DNA from 3 places in the Acetobacterium sp. KB-1 genome. Region 1 is predicted to be linked to each of the others. Evidence: riboswitches for the same ligand, from Rfam matches in the RefSeq annotation. Region 1 holds a riboswitch; each other region holds the start of a gene.

Region 1 (9,037 bases):
TTTCCAAAAGTCCCATTTTTTACCTCATCTATTGATTCTTATTAACTGACCCGATGGTCAATGGTATTAACGACATAATTAGCAAGTTTTTTAAGATCTTTGCCGACTTCTGATTTTGGCGCGTCCAAAACAATCGGAATTCCCTTGTTATGAGCGGTCGTCGCCGTCTTAAAATCAAAAGTAATGGTATTTTTAACCGACTCATTTAAAACCCGTTGCATATCTTTTAAACTGATCAGTCCCTTTGTTAGACGGTTGATCACTAATTCTGTTTTTTCTTTCTGCTGCAGCGACTCAAGAATATTGAGGGTGATTTTGGTATTGCGCAAAGTTGAGATATCCTGAACCGAAATCAATAGGATCAGGTTTGAATTCTCAAAAGCAGTCATGGTAATGTCACTAAACACCGGGGCTGTATCAATCAGAATATAATCATAAAAGGGTCGCATCGTGCTGATCATGGTTTCGATATTTTTTGGCGTCACATATTCGGCATACTCTGGACTCTTTGGTGCGCAGATAATGCTGACCCCCGAAAAATGCAAAGCCATCATCCGCTTAATGGCATCAATGTCCCCGGCATCATTACCCTGGGATAATTCAGAAATAGTATCCTTCGGGTCAATATCAAAATAAACATTGACATCCCCAAATTGAAGATCGGCATCAATAATTGCTACTTTCTTGCCCATTTTTGCCAGTGAGACGGCTAAATTTACCGTGAGCGTCGTTCTGCCAATCCCGCCTTTCGCACCAAATACCGTGATGATCCGGGATTGCATGTTATTTGATGCGGCAATATCAGAATTTTCCATCCGGGATTTTTCCATGTAGTGGGCTAATTCAATATTTTCTGCCAATGTCTCGGTATCAATCGGGAACTGCAGTACTTTTCTTATGCCAGCCAGCATGACTTTTTCAATCATACTCACATCAAAACTGTCACATAACAGGATTACTGCACAACCGGGAATTTTAATATAGATCTTTTCAGCCAAATTAATGGCCGCTTTGTAGTCGTTCTCGCACTGAATAATCATCACATGGGGTTTTAAACTAATAGATTTTTCCAGAGCATTTTCATCCAACTTTGAAAACCCGATAAATGCGAGCGTGTCGTTTCGTAGCAGGCTCTTAATTTCATAGATCCGATTGTCATTGTTTCCGACAATCATTACTTTTATCTTTTCCATCGGTTCACCCCATTTCATTCTTTAACTATTTAGCAAGTTTTCGGTCGGTTTATTAAAATGTTACGGTATAAAGGGTCGCGGGCCTAAAATTGTGTTGTCAACTGGGGATCTTAGAACCAGGAGATATTTAGGCGTTTGATCAATTGATAGCGCATAGGTTATTTTTTCTACGTCGCTTGCCGGAACAGAAACCGTAACCGAGGTGTACTCCCCGCCGCTATCGCCTGCGCTGCTTGGTCCAATCTTCAAAATTTCAATGTTTTCGACGACATACTCAGAAACAATTGTTTTATCATTTTTTATCCAGATGGTAACAAGATCGACACGATCACCTTTTGTTAAATAACCACCCACACCCTTTTCTTCATCAACCAGGATCGTTATTCCCCGATAATTTGGTTCAATGGAATAAGACAGATTATTGTTTTCCTGGTTGGTATCGCTTAACCGAGTTGTCAGAATCTGTTCATTGGCTTCAATGTTTTCTTTGGTAATCCGGCCTAAAACATCTTCCAGATTGGCAATTGCCAATTGATGCACCATTTCAACGGGAATCTCTGCGGTTTTTAGCATTTCTTTTTCAATAACGGTGCCTTTGGGAATCGTCTTTATCGCTAAAACAACCGCTTGAGTTTCCTGGTTCTTTCCTTTTTCCAGCGAAGTAGCAAACTGAAAAACGGCAAATCCGGTAATCAATGATACAATCAAGGCGATTATGATGAGTTTTTTCATAAATTTCTCCATTCGACTGATTAATGGTTTATATTAATATATACCCATAATTTAATTAATAATTATTCTGACAGGATCAAATTATATAATCCAAAATCTCCTTCTGTGCCTTCCCCGACATTGCTTCCCGAAGAGGCGCCATTTGATACCATATTTAAGAATGATCCAGTAATATAACCATCATTCGTCTGGTTTTCCAGAAGAAATGCGGCAAAGCCCTCCACCACCACTGTTTTTTTATCGACGCCAAAGGAATAAACGGGAACCTTGACAATTCTCGGACAAGACGCCTCAAAGTTCTCTGTGGTACAGCCATCACCGCCACTGAGAGCTCCAAAATGGGTACAGGATGCATACCGTTCCTCAAAGCCCTGATAGGTGGGACCCACCATATTTCCACTTTCTTCCAACAGCACGTCACCTACGCTGATTTCGCCAGCATAACCCTGGGTAATCCAGATTCGATAGTCGCTGGCTCCGCCCCCTTGTCCATCAAGATCCAGGGCACCAAAGAATGAGGTTGAGCCGCTTTGGATGCCATATTTTAAGGTAACATGAGTCAGGTTGTTGCTGGCAATTCGGGCATCCATTTCTTCTTTGGTCAAACCAATGGGGGCAACCCCACTGGTTCGGATGACCGGAGAAAGTTTTGCGACAGCACTTCTTGAAAGATCAAGATAGTCAATCCCAAATATTTTGGCAAAATACATGGGGACAGTGTTATCAACGGTTACCCGTATTTCCGTGTATTGGCCATTGCTGATTTTACCTAAAACAATATCGTCTTGCGTTAAATCTTCAAATCCATTCAGGCTGGTATAATCAACGGCACTATTTTTTATCTGATTGACCTTTACCGTATTGCCGGTTTCAATGGGTAGCAACCGTCCCGCTGAATACACCGCCGCATCGGCCGCTTTTTGCTGTTCCCCGGTGCTTAAATAGGCCAATCCCAGATCGATCACCAATGCCAATATTCCAAATATAAAAACCATCGATACGGCTACAATAATCAATGCGTCGCCATGTTCTTCATTTTCTATCCTTTTAAAAGGTCGGTATTTATTGAAAACTTCGATTAATTTTTTCATTTACTCTACCTTCATGGTACAGGATGAAGAAAGATTCATGGTTTCACCCTGGACGAAAACACCGACAATTGGTGTTAGAATAGCAATATCATCGCTAATCTCAATTACCACATCTCCAAGACGAGGGTTTGAGACATTCGTAAAAGTAATGTCGATATCAACTGTACTGGCAATGTTCTCCGGAGCAATCGTCCGGATATGCTCTTCAATTGCTGTTTTACTGGTTGAATTAACGATCGCATAGCGTGCACCCTCTCGGGAGGCATAATCAATACTATTCTGGTTCATAAACAACCAACCAAAATCGATGATTCCACACAAAATCATAATCAAAATTGGCAAGGTTAATGCAAGCTCAACAATGGCCTGTCCGTCTTCTTTTTTTATTTTTTTGATTATGTTTGCAAACATTTTCCCTCCCCGATCATTTATAAAAATGATCTTATTATTAAGTCCTTTTGAACCCAACCTATGTCAATTGTTGAATTCATTAAAAAAGGCATATTGATTACGTCTGACAGAAATCTCTACTCTGACGTTGCCAATATGCCACTAGTTTCTTCACCGCAAACGCAATAACTACCAATAGATTTTATAATGCTAATTGGGTTCCAATATCCGTAAAGAATTGGCCAATTTGTGGTCCTAATAACCAGATAGCAGCAATGGCTGCCAAGGCGATCCCGGCAATGATTAATCCATATTCAACCAAACCCTGTCCATCTTCTTCCCTCATCATGTTTGTAAACAAATTTTTCATTTTAGTTCTCCTTTTAATTTTTTTGTGTTCGTTTTGTCAGTTGTGTGCACTATTGCTTTTTCTAAAGTGCCAACTGAGTTCCAATATCCGTAAAGAATTGACCAATCTGTGGTCCTAACAACCAAATTGCGGCAATTGCGGCTAATGCGATCCCGGCAATGATTAATCCATATTCAACCAAACCCTGTCCATCTTCTTCTTTCATCATTCGTACAAATACGCTTTTCATTTTATTTTCTCCTTTTAATATATTATTTATTAGTCTAACTAATAAGTTCTGTCATGCTGCTAATTGAGTGCCGATGTCAGTAAACATTTGGCCGATTTGTGGTCCTAATAACCAGATGGCAGCAATAGCAGCTAGTGCGATCCCCGTTATGATTAGTCCATATTCAACCAGCCCCTGTCCGTCCTCTGTTCTAATTATCCTTGACAATGCATTTTTCATTTCTTTTTTCTCCCTTAATAATTGTTGATTAAATTTCGTAATCGTTAACATTTATTTTCAATCCTTAAAATAACATTCCAAATTCAAATAGATGATCGTTTGCATTTATAAGATTTATAACTAAAACTGAGACAAAACCGGATGCCATAAACGGTCCCAAGGCAACCTTTGATTTTAAATTACCTTTTCTTCTGATAATCAGATAAATTGTGTAGATCATCAAAAAGAATGTCATAATCATAATTGCCGATATAATGCCATATACCCCTAAACAAAAACCAACTGCCGCTGCATATTTTACGTCTCCCCAACCAGCACCCTTTCCGATCATTGCTGGTAAGAAGAAAATAATAAAACCAATCACTAAACCAAAAATATTCATCCCGATACTTGTAATGGGTTACCTTGTTATGACAAAGGCTCCACCGACGAAGATGGTCATTAATACCAGTTCGTTGGGGATTTTTTTTATGCTGATGTCTACTACCGAAAGAATGATACAGATTGAAAAGAGCATCATATATTCCAGTGTTTTTGCTTCAAGTCCATTCAGTTTTACAAAGACTAACCAAACAAATGCATTCATTATCGCCCAAAAGATTGTTTTTGAAACACTGCCTGAAAATTGAGGGTGCTTCAGAATATTAACTCTTTGCTTGATCAAGTATACAGAAGATTTTTCCATCAAAGCGCCAACGACAGCTCCGGTTAATAAAACCAGTACAGTTATTGCAAATTGGTTCATCAGCTCACCTCCAGTAATTTTTGGTAATAAAAAAGCAACGATTTACGCGTTGCACTAAAGGCGAATTAAATACACCTAAAATCTGCAACTGGCTGTCATATAAAAAATTATTTAGACCCTATAGCTTTGCGTCCTCACCTTTCGGTAAGTTTGCCGAATATTAAATTGTCCAACAGGAGAAAACTAGAATAAAAAAACAACGCTCTGACACGTTGCACTAAATACACCATATAATGATGTTATCTTGCAACTGGCTGTCATATAAAAAATTACTTAGACCCTAAAGCTTTGCGTCCTTACCTTTCGATAAGTTTGCTAAATATTCTATTGAGATCATGATAGTTCATTGTATTTGATATGTCAAGAGAATTATTTGCTATATTTTAAATACCGAGCATATTAAAGAGTAATATTTTGCACATTATTTTTTATTTGTCATACTAAACATAAAGATACGAATTCATTATGTTCGTCGATGTTTCTCAACATTCATTCGATTATCCTTAAATTATGTTGCATCTAATTGTTATATAGTTATCAATATTATCTTTTATTATGATAATCTAATATTATTGCCATTCTTTAGAAATGTTAATTTTTAATGCTGCAAATACTTAAGCCATCGAAAAAAAAAACACGCTAACCTCAGAGATGATTTTATAGTTATAATTTTTACATAAATACATTTGTTCGCCTTGTTGTATTCCCTCTAAAAAATACTTAATAAATAATTAAGTATTTGACACAGAAAGCAGACTGTGTTACATTTTGATTATGTTAGCAACATCTAACATATATTTAAACTGGAGGTTATCTTATGAGCATTGTTATCATTGGCGGAAATGATCGTATGATTTATCAATATAAAGACCTATGTAAAGAGTATAACTGCCGTGCCAAGGTATTCACTCAAATGCAGGGTGCCCTGAAAAAGAAAATCGGAGTTCCTGATCTAATCGTATTATTTACTGGAACCGTCTCTCATAAAATGGTTAACTGTGCGACCTTTGAAGCGAAAAGACTTAACTTGCCGCTCGCTCGATCGCATACAAGTAGCTTATCTGCATTACGTAGCATTTTAGATGAGCACTGTTCTGTGTGCGAAAAACGGGACAAGTGCCATTTAAAAACGATATCCCGCGGAGTGTAACAATGAGTACTTTTGAGGAAGAAATTATCCGACACTGCTCTCCAACTCTAGCTGGAATCAAAACTGGGAATTTATTTAGCTATTCTTTCGATGATCACGATCAGTTGATTAATCAAATCACCAATTGGAACAATACTTTGAATGCTCGTGGAGTTTATTTTGAACGATTAAAAACCAATCGAAATCGTGTTCTTCTGTACGTCTACCGTAAAAATAGACTTAACCGTGACCTCTCATGTCCCAAAGTCGAACGTTTTTTAAACAAAATTGGCTATCCAACAGGGGATCTTGAATCGTGTTTGGCATTTTTATCAGAACGCATTCACGACTCAGCAGATTTCCCCCATGAAATTGGCTTGTTCTTGAGCTATCCTTTTGAAGATGTAGAAGGCTTTATCCAAAACGAAGGAAAAAACTGTAAACATTGCGGTTACTGGAAAGTCTATTGTAATGCGAACGAAAAAATTAAACTTTTCAGCAAATATAAAAAATGCGCGACAAAATATTATCAATGCCTTCTCAAGGGATCTTCGATCATACGTTTAACAGTAGCCGCGTAAGAATTTCTTAGACATTTTGACTTATTTTAGGCAATAGGTTTAAGTGATTTTTCTTCTTTATTGATTACGACAGCTTCTTTGGGACTTAAGCATTTCTGAATACAATATTTCTTAATTAATTCATAATCAAAAATATAGTAATAGAGCGTATCTTCAATCAGCTCCCACAATGATTATTTAATTCCGAATAATCTCAATTTTATAACCATCCGGATCAGTTATAAAATAATAACGGGGTTTCCCATCGCCACTCAGTCCTTTTAGCGGTGTTGGCTTATAGCCCTTTGCTTCGTGAGTTGCAAAAGACGCCTCAAGATCATCAACGAGCACCGCTAAATGACCATAGGCCGTCCCCAAATCATAAGGGAGTGCTTGCCCATAGTTAAAGGTCAGTTCCAACTGATGGCTGTTAGAACGGCCATCCCCTAAAAACACCAAGGTGAATTCATAAGTTGGTTCGTCCCGTCGCTTCACTTCCTCAAATCCTAGTGCTTCTTTGTAAAACGCTAAAGATCGTTCCAAATCCAATACCCGAATCATCGTATGTGCCATTTTGTAATTTCCCATAATAGTCTCCTTATAACTTAATTTATTCCTATATCACTTTCTGTATCACTTTTTTTAATATTTCAGCTAAGCTCTCTACAACCTCTGGATCGTAGTGAGATATCTGTCCATATCGTCATCCTTCTTCCGTTGCATTTAGACACTTTTCAGGCTCCAGAATCCCTTGTCATAACATTTCTACGCTAAACATTTAGTGGTGCTCACCGGCACATCCTTCGGTACCTTCGAAATTTCTAAGCAACGGCAAGGTCCGTTTCTTCATCAATTCCAGGACTTCCCAACCGGAATGACCGGCTCCAAGAAACCGGGTCAAGCAAGCGTCAGCCAAAAGATCAAAGGCCGATTGACTTTTGAAGTTACCAGTGATAATTCCTTCACAGTTCAAATCAATGATTCTTTGAGCCAGCTGCTCTGCTGTTAAATCCTCAATTTTTTCAATTGACTCGATCGCAGTCTCTGACCGTCGGACCACCAATAAATACTGGCTGGTATCAAATTCAGAAGCAACCGATGACTCCAGTTCTTTTCCATTCATAGTCATTGCAATTTTCATATTTATCTCCAATCTTTTTAATTTGTTAACGTATTTTTTTAATTCAGAGGGGTGAGCATGGTTTTATAAAAGGCATAAGCTTTGGAAGATTTTCCAATGCAGTAACCGATATAATGATCCAACAGATCATTTATTTTTATCACCTCGACGGTGCTTACTTCCCGATCTTTTAGCTGTTTGATCGGCTGTCCTAAAAAATCCCGGAGTAGTTTTAACATCGTGGGGCTCAGCTTATAGAGGTATCCCTCGGTTGGTTCCTGACAGTCACTGCAAATGACCCCATTGTTTTCAATGCTGAAGAGGCTTAAATCTTGATCATTCTGACACATCATACATGTTTTTAGACCTGGGCGGTAGCCTAAATAACTAACTAGTTTCATTTGAAAGGCGCCCACCAGAACCAGGTCGTTTTTTGCTGTTCCAGCTGATATATAAAACAATACGTGAAGGAGTAGTTTTAAAATTTCCGGGCTTTTCTGAAAAAATTCATAGGCATTATACATCAGATCCAGTAAATAAGAAGCCAAGGCCATTTTAGTCAGATCATTCCGCAATGGATAAAAGGCCTCAATTAAATTGGACTGATTGATGATGCCAAAATTCTTACCGGGATAATAAACAAATTCACTATAGGCAAAGATCTGGGTGCTGGCCAGAAGGCCACTTTTCTGACGTCGGACACCACGGGCAATACATTGAATCTTACCATCATCTTCGGTGAAGATGGTCAGAATTTTATCCTGTTCTTTATAGGGCTGTTCTTTAATGACCAGTCCTTTTGTTTTAATCAGAGCCATAATTCTCCCAACTAGAGGATTTATTCAAAATAGCCTAAATCTTTCAAATCAAAATTCTTATCCCGCCAATCGGATCGCACCTTTACCCATAACTGTAGATTGATCTGCGATTTCAGAAAAAACTCAATATCTTTCCGGGCTTGAGTACCAATTTTGGTCAGCATGGAGCCACCTTTGCCGATCAGGATGCCCTTGTGAGTTTTTCGCTCACAGAAAATGGTGGCTTCAATGTCAATGGTATCCTTTCCCTTACGGGGTTTCATGGTGGTAACTTCCACCGCAATGCCGTGGGGAACCTCATCATTTAAAAGGTTCAGAAGTTTTTCGCGGATCAATTCCTGAACAATCCAACGCTCTGATTGGTCAATGATCATATCGGCCGGGAAAAACATCGGACCCGGACTAAGCAGTCCAGTAATAAGTTTCAAAAGCTCTTTAACC
Region 2 (5,318 bases), 320 kb from region 1:
TGGGAAACATCGGTTATTGAACCTGGATATTCCTCATAAAATAGCGGAACTCGGTTGGTCTTATCAAATGCTAATGCAAGATTAAACACTGGAAGTCCTTTTTCATCCTTCGCTTTGCCGTATTCTATAAGATCAATATCACCGGCTTGGCAGTTCTTGTTTGTTGAATCATACGAAATGTAAATGCATTGTTTATGATCACGTTTTTTGTTCCAGTCATTTAGGAAGCCAATAATCTGTTCCCGAGTAACTGATTTAAGGAACCGGCTTACTTTTGAATCGCTGTATATCCTCATTCCCTCCGAAAACAGTGGGTGGTTAAATGCAAAATCAGGATAGTACTGGCCTGCATTTTCTTCATCAACAATCAGATATGCCATTAGATCGAGTAGTAATCCACAGTCTTTTGGAAACCATGTATTCAGAAGATTCTCTAACTTATATTCTTGGAGAACCTTTTGGATTACCGCATATGAACCAATCTTCAAAGCGCAGCTTCGATAAGAATCCGGCAGTTCTTCTGGAAGGGTAACCTCCGGAAAGTAATCTTGAAATTTCTCGTTCGGATACATGACATCATGATTATCTGAATGAATCTTTCCGATGATGGTACGTTGGGGTATGGCATATTTCTTTTCGACATTGTATTGTTGGCCGTATTGAAAAAGGACATAAGTTGAATCGCCCTTTTTCTTGGTGATTATCTTGCCCCTAACCAAAGGGATTTTGACTGTGTAATCGTAGTACATGAGCAGCCTCCTTTAGTGTAACTGTTACACTAAAATTATACTACTTTTTTCTACGTTTTGCAAGTGAATTTCCTTGATTTTACTGGGGTTTTGAGACTTTCTCACACAGTTTTTTATGACTTAGTGTAACCTAGATGCAAAGTTCACAATAAAGGGAAACCGGATGATCAACATTATGGTTCGTAGAAAATGGCACAACTTTATTTCCACCATAAACAGAACTTGACGAAGCATATATTAGATGCCTAACCGGGTAATTGCGACATGCTTCAAGTACATTCATAAATCCGATGAGATTTGAATCAAGATAGGCATAGGGATTGCTAATCGAAAAACGAACTCCCGCCTGGGCTGCCAAATTAATTACATACTCTGGACGATGTGTTTCAAAAATCTTATCAACTGAAGGCTTATCTTTTAAATCAGCCTTGTAAAATAAAAATTGTTTATGTGCTTCCAAAATTGCTAATCGATCTTTCTTTAACGATTGTTCATAATAATCGTTCAGATTATCAACGCCTACAATTTGATGATTCTGTCTAAGCATTAAATTCGCCAAATGAAAACCAATAAAGCCTGCTACCCCAGTAATTAGTATCTTCATTTTTACAACCGCCTTTATTATCGACTTGTTTTTTTTGATAGATAATTTATATTTTACCCTTTTTGCTCCCATCTTACCAGTTTTTTAATTAATATTCATTCCGATAAAATAGTTTTCCATTTTTATATTGTTTTATCATAACTTAAAAAAAGCCCTGTTTAAAACAAGACTTTTCAAAACTTTTATTTTTGAGATTGTGTGAAATGATTTTGATCGATCGTTCTCTAGTCAACTTTTGCTGTCAAAAGGTTAAAGTTGTTGGCAACTACCGAGAAATCAGAACTGGCATTCAACCGCTGAAATCCGCTATACGAATTATCAGATACTTGAATTGACGTTCCTTCCGGGTTGTAAATCAAATAAGAATACGCCGTACCACTGTTCGTAAAGGTATTATTTCGAAGGACTGCCTGCGATCCCACGCCTCTGAATCCGATGCCATATTTATCAATGCTTTTGTATTTAAAGTTTGAATTTTCAACAACGACGTTGGTCGTTTTTGATGCGCTGTTAGCACTTATTAAAGGAATTTTATCCACATTCGTTACGTCCATGCCAGAAATATTTGTATCCTTTACTTCTCCGATTAACCAGAATAGTGCTCCTGCCATACCGGTTGAGTCGACAGTAACATTTGAAATATTTGACTGCGAACTGTTACCAATGCTGAACGCTCCAATATCGGAGGTCGATGGTATGGCTCCGCTGATATTTACATCGTTTATGCTTAAGTTATTTGCATTTACAATTTTGAATCCCAGACTACTGCCTTCGATGCTTAATCCTCTGATGGTAACGTTATTCGCACCGGTATTGATGTGCATACCGACGACACTGTTTTTAATACGACAGTTCTCAAAAACGATATGATCAGGAGCGGTAGGGAATTTGTCATTGCCAGCCACCGCAATTCCTCCTCCAGAAGCATTGTTAAACTCGACATTTCCAAAGTAAAAATGACTGTTATCACCGCGGATGTATGCCGAATGTAACCATTTTGTTCCGCCCTCGCTCGAATTCAAAACACTGTCTGTCATCGTAAAGTTATTGGTTCCTGAAATTTGAATCGGCATGCCAGATTTATCAATTTTCAGATTGCTGATGGTAATTCCAGTATTTCGAGTACTTCCAGATTGCCCCATTTTTATGCCAACATACATACTGTCCATAGCGACATCTTTGATCGTCAGGTTACTGATCCCCTGAAAAAACATCCCCTGCACATTACTGATCATGCTGTTTGCATAATAATCGGTTCCAGCGATCGTGTTTTGAGATTTTAGTGTCAATCCTTCAATGGTTACGTTTGAAATATATGATGCGGGATTCGACCATAGAATATTTGCAACTGCTGACTGCTGGGGCGCCATGTATAAAGTCGCGCCATAGCCGCTAATTTTTGTATTATTCTTTAATTCCAGTTGACTCGTAACCATATAGGTTGCAGCAGGCATTGTTAAGGTTACATTTTTACTACTTGCCTCGTTAATGGCTTTTTGTATCGCTGATGTATCATCACTGACACCATCGCCTTTCGCACCAAAATCTCTGACGTTGACTTCCTGACTCACTGGTGGGGTTGGTTCTGTGACTCCTGGGTCTGTGACTCCTGGGTCTGTGACTCCTGGGTCTGTGACCACTGGGTCTGTAACCACTGGGTCTGTAACCACTGGGTCTGCGGGTTCGTTGGCTACTCCAGCTGACTGCTTTTCAATGATGATTTCAATTGCCTCTAAGCGCAGACTTTTTCCTTCCGAGCCTGAGAGTGCCCCGTCTGACACCCAACCTTGAACCCAACCTTCATTTTGAATATGGGTTCGGTATTTAACAGAATAATTTGCTGCATTCTCACCGGTTAATCTAATCTGGATTCCTTCCAGCCGAAATCCTTCGCCTTCAGATCCTGAAAATTCTCCGTTTGTAGCCCATTCCTGCTCCCATCCCTTATTTTGCACATGTGTCCGATATTCAATTTCTAACCCTGAGGGGACGCTTCCAGTCAGATTTATTTTTATTCCCTCGAGGCGATATCCCTTTCCTTCTGAACCGGAGAGTTCACCACTACTCATCCAGCCCTGTGACCAACCTTCATTTTGTATATGGGTCTGATAGGTGACTCCAGGTAATTCAGTCGCTTCGGTATCGATGGTTGCTGCTAAAACGTTCGAAGAAAAAACGCTACTTAACATCAATAGGATTACCACCACACTTACACAAATTTTCTTTGCGCGATGATCCAAACTATAACTCATTTTTTTGCTCCTTTCGGCAACCGGCTACCTTTCTCTTTGAGTTAAGGCCCTTAGTTTTGCGTCCCAACTTTTCAATTGGTTTGCCTTTATCGTGGACAAAATTGTTAATATTCGACCACTTTAATTTGTAAAATAAAGCCTTGTTCAAAAGAGCAAGGCTTTTAGTAATTGCTTTATTGAATTAATACGATAAACGATATGTCCATTTTTAAAATCGATTAGTCAACTTTTGCTGACAGAAGGTTGAAATTATTGGTAGCTACTGAAAAGTCCGAGCTGGAAGTCAAGCTTTGGAATCCGCTGTAAGAATTGTCAGATACCTGAATAGCTGTTCCTTCGGGATTGTAGATCAGATAAGAATATTCAGCACCGTTATTTACAAAGGTATTGTTTTGAAGCACTGCTTGTGAACCAACGCCTCTGAAACCAATTCCGTATTTATCGATATTGTTATATTCAAAACTGGAGTTTTCTACAACAACATTGGTCGTTTGAGACGCGCTGTTGGCACTAATCAAGGGAATCTTATCCACATTCGTTACATTCATTCCAGAAACGTTAGTATCTTTTACTTCACCAATTAGCCAGAATAAGGCTCCTGCCATACCATTGGCATCGACTGTAACATTTTCTATATTTGCTTGATAACTATTATTAATAATGAATGCACCAAGATCAGTAGTTGATGGCATCGCACCGCTAATGTTTACATCTTTGATATTCAGGTTGTTTGCATCCGTTATCTTAAACCCCAAACTGCTTCCTTCGATGGTTAAACCTGAGATACTCACATTGTTTGCACCAGTATTGACGTGCATACCGACAACACTGTTTTTAATACGACAATTCTCAAAGACAATATGATCGGGTGCAGTGGGGAATTTATCATTGCCAGCTACTGCAATACCGCCACCAGGGGCATTATTAAATTCAACATTGTTAAAAAGGAAATTACTGTTATCGCCTCGGATGTATGCTGCATGAAGCCACTTCGTTCCGCCAGAATTGGCATTCAGAATGCTATCTGTCATGATTAAATCGTTGGTACCAGAAACCTGAACAGGCATGCCAGTTCTATCGATATTGAGGTTGCTGACAGTAACTCCCTGATTCCGGTTGCTTCCAGATTGTCCCATTTTTAAGCCTACATACATACTATCCATCGAAACATCTTTGATCGTCAGGTTACTGATGCCCTGAAAAAACATCCCCTGAACGTTGCTGATCATGCTGTTTGCGTAATACTCGGCACCTGCAATCGTGTTTTGAGATTCTAGTTTCAATCCTTCGATCGTTACATTAGAAATATACGAATCTGGATTTGACCATAAAATATTGGCAACTGTTGACTGCTGGGGTGCCATGTACAAGGTTGCACCATAGCCGCTGATTTTTGTATTGTTCTTCATTTCCAATTGACTCGTAACCACATAGGTTGCCGCCGGAATTAACAAGGTGACATTTTTACTGCTTGCCTCGTTAATGGCTTTTTGAATGGCCAAGGTATCATCGCTGATACCATCCCCTTTCGCTCCAAAATCTTTGACGCTGACTTCCTGACTGACAGGTGTCGTTGGTTCTGTAACTTCTGGTTCTGTCACTATCGGTTCTGTGACTACCGGTTCTGTGACTACCGGTTCTGTCACTACCGGTTCTGTCACTACCGGTTCTGTCACTACCGGTTCTGTCACTACCGGTTGAGTAATTCTAATC
Region 3 (9,037 bases), 1.8 Mb from region 1:
TGGACGTGATTAAGATGGATCAGGGCTTTTTCAACAGTCGCATCAATCGCGAGCAAAACCATATCGTGGTGGAATCCACTATTGATATGATTAAAAAACTGGGGATGACGGTGGTTGCCGAAGGGATTGAAACAAAAGAAGAGGTAGAAATGTTAAGAAAACTCGGCTGCGATATTATCCAGGGCTACTTTTTTGGGAAACCGATGTCCGTACATGAATTTGAAAAGCAAATTTTTTTAAAGCAAGTGATTTTTGGGGAAGAAGGAAAGAATGGAAACTAAAAATATTCGAATTGGTGATATTTTAATAAACGCCGGATTTATTAAGGAAGAACAGCTTCAAGAAGCCCTGGCTTATCAGAAGGTGGATAAAAGTAAACGGCTGGGGGCGATTCTGGTTGATTATGGTTACGTTACCGAGTCTCAGTTGTTGGAGGCCTTGTCTAAGCGCCTGAATGTACTGGTGTTGGATTTAAAGGATACCGTTATCGATTTGGATGCGGCGGGAAAAATCCCTCAGAATATTGCCTTTAAGTATACGCTGATCCCGATTGCCGAAGAGAACAATCACCTGGTGGTGGCGATGAATGATCCTTTGGATTTTTATGCCATTGAAGATCTACGGCTGATTACCAATATGAACATTGATGTTGTTCTGGCCACCCGCGAAGTGATTCTTGAGACAATCCGAAAAACTTATACCGAAATTGAAGCAAAAAAAGCCGCCAAAGCCGCCAATAAGACGGTTGAAGGCAGCAGCCTGTCTTTTGTGGAGGACATTCTTACCAATGAGGGAGACGCCCCGATTGTCAATTTGGTCAATTCGGTTTTGTTAAAAGGACATAATGCCGGGGCCAGTGATATTCACATTGAACCCTTTGAAAAAGAAACCATTATTCGGCTACGAATTGACGGTCTGATTGTTGATTACCTGACTCTGGCTAATAATCTCCATCAGTCCCTGATTGCCCGTATTAAGATCCTGTCAAATCTGGATATCGCCGAACGCCGGGTCCCCCAGGATGGCCATTTCCGGATTCGTATCGATGGTGTTGAAATGAATGTCAGGAGTTCCAGTATCCCTACCGTTTACGGCGAAAAAATGGTGATGCGTTTTTTAAGCATGAATGTACCACTCGATCATGCCGGTCAATTTGGAATGAATGATGGGGATTATCAGAAAATCCTTCAAATGCTCCAAAGCCCCCATGGGGTGGTTTATATCACGGGTCCGACCGGTAGCGGCAAAACCACCACCCTGTACATGATTTTAGAAATGCTCAGTCAGCGGAATGTTAATATCGCTACCATCGAAGATCCGGTGGAGCGGAATCTGCCCAAGATCAATCAAACTCAGGTGAATATTCTGGCGGGGCTGACCTTTGACGTGGGTCTGCGTTCGATTTTGCGTCAGGATCCGGATATCATCATGGTTGGTGAAACCCGGGACTCCGAGACGGCTTCCATTGCTGTGCGTTCCGCCATTACCGGTCATCTGGTGTTGTCTACCCTCCATACCAATGACGCGGTATCGGCCGTGGTGCGACTCCAGGATATGGGCGTTGAGCCTTATATGGTGGCCAACTCATTAACCGGGGTAGTAGCCCAGCGACTGGTCAAAAAAATCTGTCCCAATTGCCGGGAAGCCTATGCGGCGACCGAGATTGAGAAAGACCTGCTGGGGGAACCCCGGCTGACCACCTTGTATCGGGGCCGCGGTTGCCACATGTGCAACAATACCGGTTACAAAGGCCGAACGGCTATCCATGAAATTCTGGCCATCGATAAAACCATTCGGACTTTAATTTCCCGAAGGGAACCGATTGAGGATATTTACAGCTATGTGGAAGAAACCGAGCGGCTGATCCCCTTGCGAAAAAGTGTCTCTATTCTGACAATCCAGGGGATTACCTCGATGGAAGAATTTCTTAAATTATCATATTACGTGGAATAGGGAGAAGCAAGATGACAAATTTCTTAGAGCTGGTTAATTATGGCCGCCGCAATGATTGTTCGGATATTCATCTATCCCGGGAGCTGCCACCGGTTTTCAGAAAAAATGGTAAGCTTTATCAAAGCGACTTTGAACATAATCCGCAAATGATTGAAAACCTGATTTTTAGCTTGTTGACTCCGATTGAACGGGAGAGTCTGGAGTCCGGTACCGATCTGGATTTTTGCCATGTCACCCCAGAAGGGCTAAGGCAGCGGGTCAATATCTATAAACAGCAGGGCAGTTATGCTGCTGCCATCCGTTTGCTTAACGATACCATTCCCAGTTTTGAAGACTTGAAACTGCCGCCGATTATTCGGAAGTTAGCCAGTGAGCCACGCGGACTGATTTTAATCACCGGTCCCACCGGTAGCGGAAAGTCAACCACGCTGGCTTCAATGATTGATTACATCAACATGAATCGGGCAGTGCATATTTTAACCATTGAAGATCCGGTGGAATACAAACATGAGCATAAGCATAGTATCGTTCATCAACGCGAAATTGGGGTCGATGCCAACTCTTTTGCACAAGCCCTGCGGTCTTCGTTGCGGGAGGACCCGGATGTGATTTTGGTGGGTGAAATGCGCGACTACGAAACCGTTTCTGCTGCCGTTACCGCCGCCGAAACGGGGCACCTGGTCTTGTCGACACTCCACACCATTGGGGCGGCCAATACCATTGATCGAATCATTGATGTCTTTCCTCCCCACAGTCAACAGCAGATTAGAACCCAGCTGTCCAGCATTTTAAAAGGGGTCGTTACCCAGCAACTGGTGCCCCTGGCCACTGGGGAAGGTCGGATGGCCGCCCTGGAGGTGCTAATTGGCACCGATGCGGTGCTTAATCTGATCCGCGAAAATAAAACCCATCAGCTGGCTTCGGTGATGCAAACTGGCGGCCGTGACGGTATGAAAACCCTGAATGCCGATTTGGCGATGCTGGTGAGAGACCAGAAAATCACCTACGAAGTCGGTCTGGAATGGGCCAGTGACAAGCAGGAGTTTAATCAGTATTTTGGGCGGTAGTTGGCTAAAACAATAACGTCAAATAGAATTTGTAGGGGCGGTTATCAACCGCCCGAATGCTGTCGATCGTTTTATCATAAATCCAAGGTTGGTATCGGCAGCGTTTAGATGCTACTTGTGAAAAAAAGGTTAAAGAAAATTGCTTTGCGGACGATATTGATGTTACAAAGCTCGAAATTAGCCAAGGGAAAATATCAATATTTGTAAATTCTTAACTTGACTTTTTTGAGATGCTCACCTATGATTAAAAAGAACTGTGAATAATAAGGGCAAATCAGAGGAAACTCTGGGACGCAAAGCTATAGGGTCTAAATCAGTGGATTGATAAAAATTCGACATGATACGACAGCCAGTTGCTGCATTTAATGCGGCTTTTTTTGTATAAAAAAACGTTTCACCGTCATCTTACCGGGTTATGAGAATTATTATTACTTAAGAGGGATAAGAGGGATTTATGGAGTGGATTAAAAAACAGCGTGATCAAAAAAAAGGGTTTACCCTGGTCGAAATTATTGTCGTCTTAGTGGTTCTGGCGATACTGGCCGCCTTTACCATACCGACGATGCTGGGATTTGTCGCAGATGCCAGAGGAAAAGCCTATATTGCTGAAGCCCGGGAGGTTTATGTCGCGGCACAAGCGGTAGCAACCGAATTTAGTGGAATCACTGATTTGACGGATTCGGAAAGTAATCAATGGTTTGGATTATCAAATTGTTTAGGTTCGACAAAGATATCGTATCGGAGTAAATATAAACCGGATCATTTTGACTATGACTCTCCCAGAGTTCAGGCGAGTTTGAAAATGTTTAGTTACCTTAGATCTGATCTTGAAATTTCAGATCTTGATTTGATGACTAAGCCTCAAGCCACACCGGAGAATCAGGAGGCAGCTTGGACAGTAACGGTTGGTGTTGACCCGGCAGATGGAAAAACCGGAAAAGTAAATAAAGTGGTATACCTAAAAAATGGCTATCGGGTAACCATTGAAAATAATAATACAAGCGTTGCAAAATGGTGATCATGAATTGGTGCATCGCTTTACATTCCGTGGTGTTTGCTTGAAAGCGTTGAGGAGAGTAATGAAAAATGGTAAAAAGAGCATAAAACTAAAAAAAGGATTTACCCTGGTCGAAATTATTGTGGTACTGGTGGTACTGGCTATCTTAGCAGCCTTTACCATTCCAACAATGCTGGGGTTTGTCGCGGATGCCAAGGGGAAAGCCTATATCGCTGAAGCCAGGGAAGTGTATGTGGCAGCACAGACAACGGCGACGGAAATCGTTGGGACCGGTGTAGGGTTGGATAAAACTAACAGTGGTAATAATCCGTATGATGATCTAAATTCATATTGGGTATCGCGATGTGAGACGACGGGTTCAAAAAGTTATCATAATGCGGCCAGCATGCAAATGAAAAAATACCTTGGTAATGATTTGAAAATTACTAATTTGGATTATCGTGGCAATTATGCACAGGACGATTCCTATTGGTATGTGATTATGGATTATGCGGTGGGGAATCCAGGTAAGGTAAAAGAGGTCTATTATGCCAAGAATGGATATGTTGTTTGGTTTAATGAGGAAAATGTGACGGTGAAAAAGCTGGAAGCTTCGGCTTCCCGACCGGCGGTACCTTGGAATAAATAATGAATAAATAAGCTTAAGTTGGCTAAGTAATAAAAAATTAACTGAGTATCTGTGGCAGGTGTTTGGGTTTTAAAAAAGATGTGACGGTATAGAATTTTTGTGGATAAATCTTGAACGGATTAAATAGCGGAAAGTTGTCACAAACTTGTAAAGTTTTAACTTGACTTTTAATAGGTGTTAACATAAGATTTAAGTGTAGACAGCATAAAATAAAGGCAAAACAGATGAAAATCTGAGACGCAAAGCTAAAGGGTCTAAGTCAATTGGAATAAGTATTGAAAATCCAATTTGATACGACAGCCAGTTGCCACACGACGAAAGTGTGGCTTTTTTTGACAAAAAAGCTAATCGTAATGATTAAGACAAAATAATGGACACCATGAGAAAGTGGGTCTGTTTTAGCAATAAATCCAGTTTATAAATCATCTCTAGGCGCAGATGATCATATAGAGCAAAGAAAGTAATAAAATAAAAAAATAAGGAGTGACGCAAAATGGAATTAATTAACAGAATTAAAAAAAACAGAAAAGGATTTACCCTGGTCGAAATTATTGTAGTATTGGTGATCCTGGCGATCTTGGCGGCGTTTACGATTCCGACGATGTTGGGATTTGTGAATGATGCACGGGGAAAAGCGATGATAGCAGAGGCAAGAACGGTCTATGTCGCCGCACAATCGACAGCGACTGAGTTTGGTGCCACGACAAGTCTTACTGATGGAGCACTTTCAACAGCATTAAGTTCAGCGGCTGTAGCAACAGAAAAAGCACTGGCTACGCCAGGAACAACAGCAGCTAATAAGGCAAGTGCACAGATGGCTAAGTATATTGGTACGGATATTTCGATAGGAACTACAGCAGGTCTGGCTACTTGGACGGTGGATGTAGGTGCTGGTAGTGCAGCAACGACAGAAACAGCACAGGTTACAGAAGTTGAATTCACAAAAGATGGTTATACCATTACAATCTCAGATGACAGTGCCACAGTGGTTAAAAACTAACATTTTATAAATTAAAACATTTGTAGCCCTATGCGCCATAGGGTACTCTCTCCCTATCCAAGGCGCAAACCCGTCATTGGGTTTGCCCGGGGATCGGGAGTTTTTTATTTAAACCAAGTTTAGCATTACCGAGATCGTGTTCAGGCGGTTATACATTATTGCACTGTAGAAATTGTAGTGCTGAAGCCACTGTTTTTTCGATAAGTAAAGAAGAATTTAACAATTAAACCCCAACAATTTAAGTCAATCCTGTAAAGTTTATGGTAGAATAATTTCGCTTGTCATTCTTAGAATAGAAATCATTTTGGGAGGTAACCCTTGCATCCAATCAAAGACTATGAATTAGCTTCCTCAAATAACGAACCGATTGGGTTTAGCCGAGGTTTTGTTCTGACGGTGGTGTTAATTCTCGTCGTGGTCATACTGATAATTTCAGGTCTGGTCACAGCCTTACGTCATACCACCAACGCCGCCAATGCCAAACTGGTCTATCTGGCAGCCCGGGCCAAAGCCATTGAATTTAAGGCTTTGGGTGATTACCACGTACCGGTTCAAACGGATCTCGTTGATCTGATTGGTCAGGAGATCAATCGTGAGGCCGAAATCCGGGTGGTTGATGATAATCGGGATGCTACCATTGATTATATTGTCTATAGCCGTGATGGTTGGGAAACCCGGTATTCGCCAGGTGAAACCATCAGTAGTAGAATAAAGACAAACGCTATCTTAAGTGATCGCTTTTCAGGAAAGGACTTAGACGCATATGCTTGTGCTGATTAACAGTATCCTCTATTTATATATCTTTGTTATCGGAATTGTTATCGGTAGCTTTCTTAACGTGGTTATCTACCGGGTACCCAAGGCGCTATCCTTTGCCAAGGGACGCTCGTTCTGCCCCCGTTGCAATGCTCAGATCAAGGGCTATCACAATATTCCGCTGTTTAGCTATTTCTGGCTACGGGGGAAATGCGTCGATTGCGGTGAGCCCATCGCCGTTCGCTATCCGTTAGTTGAACTCTTTACCGGGCTGATGGCAATCCTGATTTTTGCAGTTTATGGTCTATCCTTTCAGTGGCTGGTAGTATTCTCGGCAGGGGCCATTTTAATCTGTATTACCATGATTGACTTTGATACTATTGGATTGTCAACACTTTTTCAGACAACTTTTTTAAGGTCTGCTGTTTTGAATTCAATCGGCGTCATATAATCAAGAGACGAATGAATTCGGATGTGATTATACCAATGAATATAATCAAACAATTCCAGTTTTAGCTGTTCCAGGGAGTCAAACGTATTCGGATACACAAATTCAGTTTTAAAAACTTTAAAGGTAGCTTCAGCAACGGCATTGTCATACGGACAACCTTTTTGACTCAATGAACGTCTGATATTAAACGTATCGATGATCCCATCAATAATATTGTTTTTAAATTCATTTCCACGATCCGTATGGAAGATTGATATCTTATCCAGTCTGTATTTGACCGTTGCAAAAGCCTGATAAACAAGCATGGCATCTTTTTGCGCGCCTGCGCTGTAACCAATAATTTCGCGATTGTATAAATCCAGAAGAATACATACATAATTCCATTTTCCGGCAACACGAACATAGGTAAGATCACTGACAACTACTTCCAGCTGCTCTCTGTCATCAAACTGGCGATTAACTTCGTTTTGGATTTTATCATTGTTTACCGGTGTTTTATGAACTTTGAATTGAGCGATTGTATAGGTCGATACCAGGCCCAGTTCTTTCATTATTCGGCCAATCCGTCGGCGTGATACAATCTGTTTTTTCTTTTCCAGTTCTTTTTTGATTTTACGCGTGCCATAATTACGCCTGCTAGCCTTGAAAATGTCGGTAATATCCTGTTTCAGTTTTTTTTCATCTTCTGATTTTCGGGTTTTAGACTCATAATAATAGGTGCTTCGTGTTATTTTTAGGACTTTACACATTGCTGATACCGAGTATCTGTCTTGATTCGCTTGGATGACTTCTACTTTCGTCCTATGATCAGCGCTGCTTGCTTTAGGATGTCGTTTTCCATTTTTAATTGTTGGACTTCTTTGCGCAATTTGATTAACTCGTTTTCTTCATCACTGCGGTTGTCTTTTTCTTTAAATGATCCGGAGTTTTGATGCTGTTTCACCCAACGATCAAAGGCTGAAGCTGACAATTCATACTCCTTAATAATTTCATGTCTGGGTTTTCCGTTTAAATATAATTGGACGACCTGATTTTTAAATTCATCTGTAAAAATTCGGCGTTCTCTTCTGGTCATATTGGTTCTCCTTCATTTTATGGATTTAGTTTATATGACCTTAGTAAATCTGTCCAGTTAAGTATAGCCTATCCACTATGACCATTCCCAATGGTCTCGTGATTGCGCTGATGGCACCGGCTTTACTCAGCTTTTTCTTTTTCCCTCAGATCGGGCTCCTTTCCCGAGTGATTGGCATGGGAGTGATTAGTCTGCCGATGTTGGTCCTGGCTCTTTTTATCGCCGATGCCTTTGGCGGTGGGGATATTAAGCTGATGGGGGTCGCCGGATTTCTGTTGGGCTGGGAAAATACTTTGCTGGCAGCCTTTATTGGCCTGATCCTTGGGGGCGCGGTGGCAGTTATGCTGCTGGCCAGAAAAACAAAGGATAAGCATATGGCCTTTGGCCCTTATTTATGCATCGGAATCATGACAGCATTACTATTTGGTGATATAATAATACAGTGGTATTTTAACCTGTTCGGGTTATAATCGCTTAAGCTAAAGTCAAAAACGGAGGGCCTATGCCTGTTTATAAATACACTGCAAAAAACTTACAGTCTCAAATGGTAAAGGGCACCATGGAAGCCGCAAGTTCGGATTTGGTTCGACGAACGCTGCGGCAGAATAATGAATTTGCCTTAAAAATAACCGAAGTTTCGGAACATCATAAGGTTTATAAACTAAAACCAATGGAATTGTCGGATTTTTCCAGACAGATTTCCGGGATGTTGGCTTCAGGTATCACCATGATCCGGGCGATTAAGATTATGGAAGAACGTGATATTAAACCGCCGATCAAAAAAGTTTACAGTATCCTGTATCAGGAAATCCAACGGGGCAATACCCTGTCTTATGCCATGGAAGCAACCGGCGGCTCCTTTCCCGAGCTGCTGATCAATATGTATAAATCCGGGGAAGCCAGTGGTCAGATGGAGGGAACAGCCCGAAAGATGGCCGATCACTATGAGAAGGAACATAAGCTCCGGGGGAAAATTAAAAGTGCGATGACCTACCCGATCATTTTATTTTTTATCACGATCATGGTTGTGATTCTAATTTTTACCTTGATTTTACCCCAGTTTTTTACCCTCTTTGAAGGCATTGAATT

What was found. Region 1 has a riboswitch for cyclic di-GMP ahead of DOZ58_RS03090 (hypothetical protein). Riboswitches for the same ligand answer to the same signal wherever they lie in the genome.
Region 2: it holds a riboswitch for cyclic di-GMP, as region 1 does, so the genes downstream of both, DOZ58_RS01555 (glycosyl hydrolase family 28-related protein) here and DOZ58_RS03090 (hypothetical protein) in region 1, are expected to answer to the same signal.
Region 3: it holds a riboswitch for cyclic di-GMP, as region 1 does, so the genes downstream of both, DOZ58_RS11250 (type II secretion system protein) here and DOZ58_RS03090 (hypothetical protein) in region 1, are expected to answer to the same signal.

The regions. Positions count from the first base shown of each region.
Region 1 covers NZ_CP030040.1:647,633-656,669, forward strand. The annotation lists gene DOZ58_RS03045 (CpaF family protein) at 1-16, opposite strand, end outside; gene DOZ58_RS19155 (AAA family ATPase) at 42-1,193, opposite strand; gene cpaB (Flp pilus assembly protein CpaB) at 1,254-1,925, opposite strand; gene DOZ58_RS03060 (Tad domain-containing protein) at 1,988-3,016, opposite strand; gene DOZ58_RS03065 (TadE/TadG family type IV pilus assembly protein) at 3,017-3,427, opposite strand; gene DOZ58_RS03070 (Flp family type IVb pilin) at 3,609-3,776, opposite strand; gene DOZ58_RS03075 (Flp family type IVb pilin) at 3,838-4,005, opposite strand; gene DOZ58_RS03080 (Flp family type IVb pilin) at 4,057-4,275, opposite strand; gene DOZ58_RS03085 (hypothetical protein) at 4,289-4,606, opposite strand; gene DOZ58_RS03090 (hypothetical protein) at 4,625-4,969, opposite strand; cyclic di-GMP riboswitch class I at 5,050-5,134, opposite strand; cyclic di-GMP riboswitch class I at 5,212-5,296, opposite strand; gene DOZ58_RS03095 (DUF2325 domain-containing protein) at 5,787-6,119, shown strand; gene DOZ58_RS03100 (DUF3793 family protein) at 6,122-6,679, shown strand; gene DOZ58_RS03105 (VOC family protein) at 6,857-7,246, opposite strand; gene DOZ58_RS03110 (NifB/NifX family molybdenum-iron cluster-binding protein) at 7,437-7,799, opposite strand; gene recO (DNA repair protein RecO) at 7,838-8,596, opposite strand; gene era (GTPase Era) at 8,617-9,037, opposite strand, start outside.
Region 2 covers NZ_CP030040.1:327,917-333,234, reverse strand. The annotation lists gene DOZ58_RS01565 (transposase) at 1-749, opposite strand, end outside; gene DOZ58_RS01560 (GDP-mannose 4,6-dehydratase) at 880-1,353, opposite strand; gene DOZ58_RS01555 (glycosyl hydrolase family 28-related protein) at 1,578-3,605, opposite strand; cyclic di-GMP riboswitch class I at 3,618-3,700, opposite strand; gene DOZ58_RS01550 (glycosyl hydrolase family 28-related protein) at 3,824-5,318, opposite strand, start outside.
Region 3 covers NZ_CP030040.1:2,418,479-2,427,515, reverse strand. The annotation lists gene DOZ58_RS11275 (EAL domain-containing protein) at 1-281, shown strand, start outside; gene DOZ58_RS11270 (GspE/PulE family protein) at 271-1,953, shown strand; gene DOZ58_RS11265 (type IV pilus twitching motility protein PilT) at 1,965-3,020, shown strand; cyclic di-GMP riboswitch class I at 3,279-3,381, shown strand; gene DOZ58_RS11260 (prepilin-type N-terminal cleavage/methylation domain-containing protein) at 3,475-4,038, shown strand; gene DOZ58_RS11255 (prepilin-type N-terminal cleavage/methylation domain-containing protein) at 4,100-4,666, shown strand; cyclic di-GMP riboswitch class I at 4,871-4,978, shown strand; gene DOZ58_RS11250 (type II secretion system protein) at 5,160-5,666, shown strand; gene DOZ58_RS11245 (hypothetical protein) at 5,985-6,446, shown strand; gene DOZ58_RS11240 (A24 family peptidase) at 6,436-6,873, shown strand; one part of gene DOZ58_RS11235 (IS3 family transposase) at 6,822-7,699, opposite strand; one part of gene DOZ58_RS11235 (IS3 family transposase) at 7,699-7,948, opposite strand; gene DOZ58_RS11230 (A24 family peptidase) at 8,026-8,418, shown strand; gene DOZ58_RS11225 (type II secretion system F family protein) at 8,451-9,037, shown strand, end outside.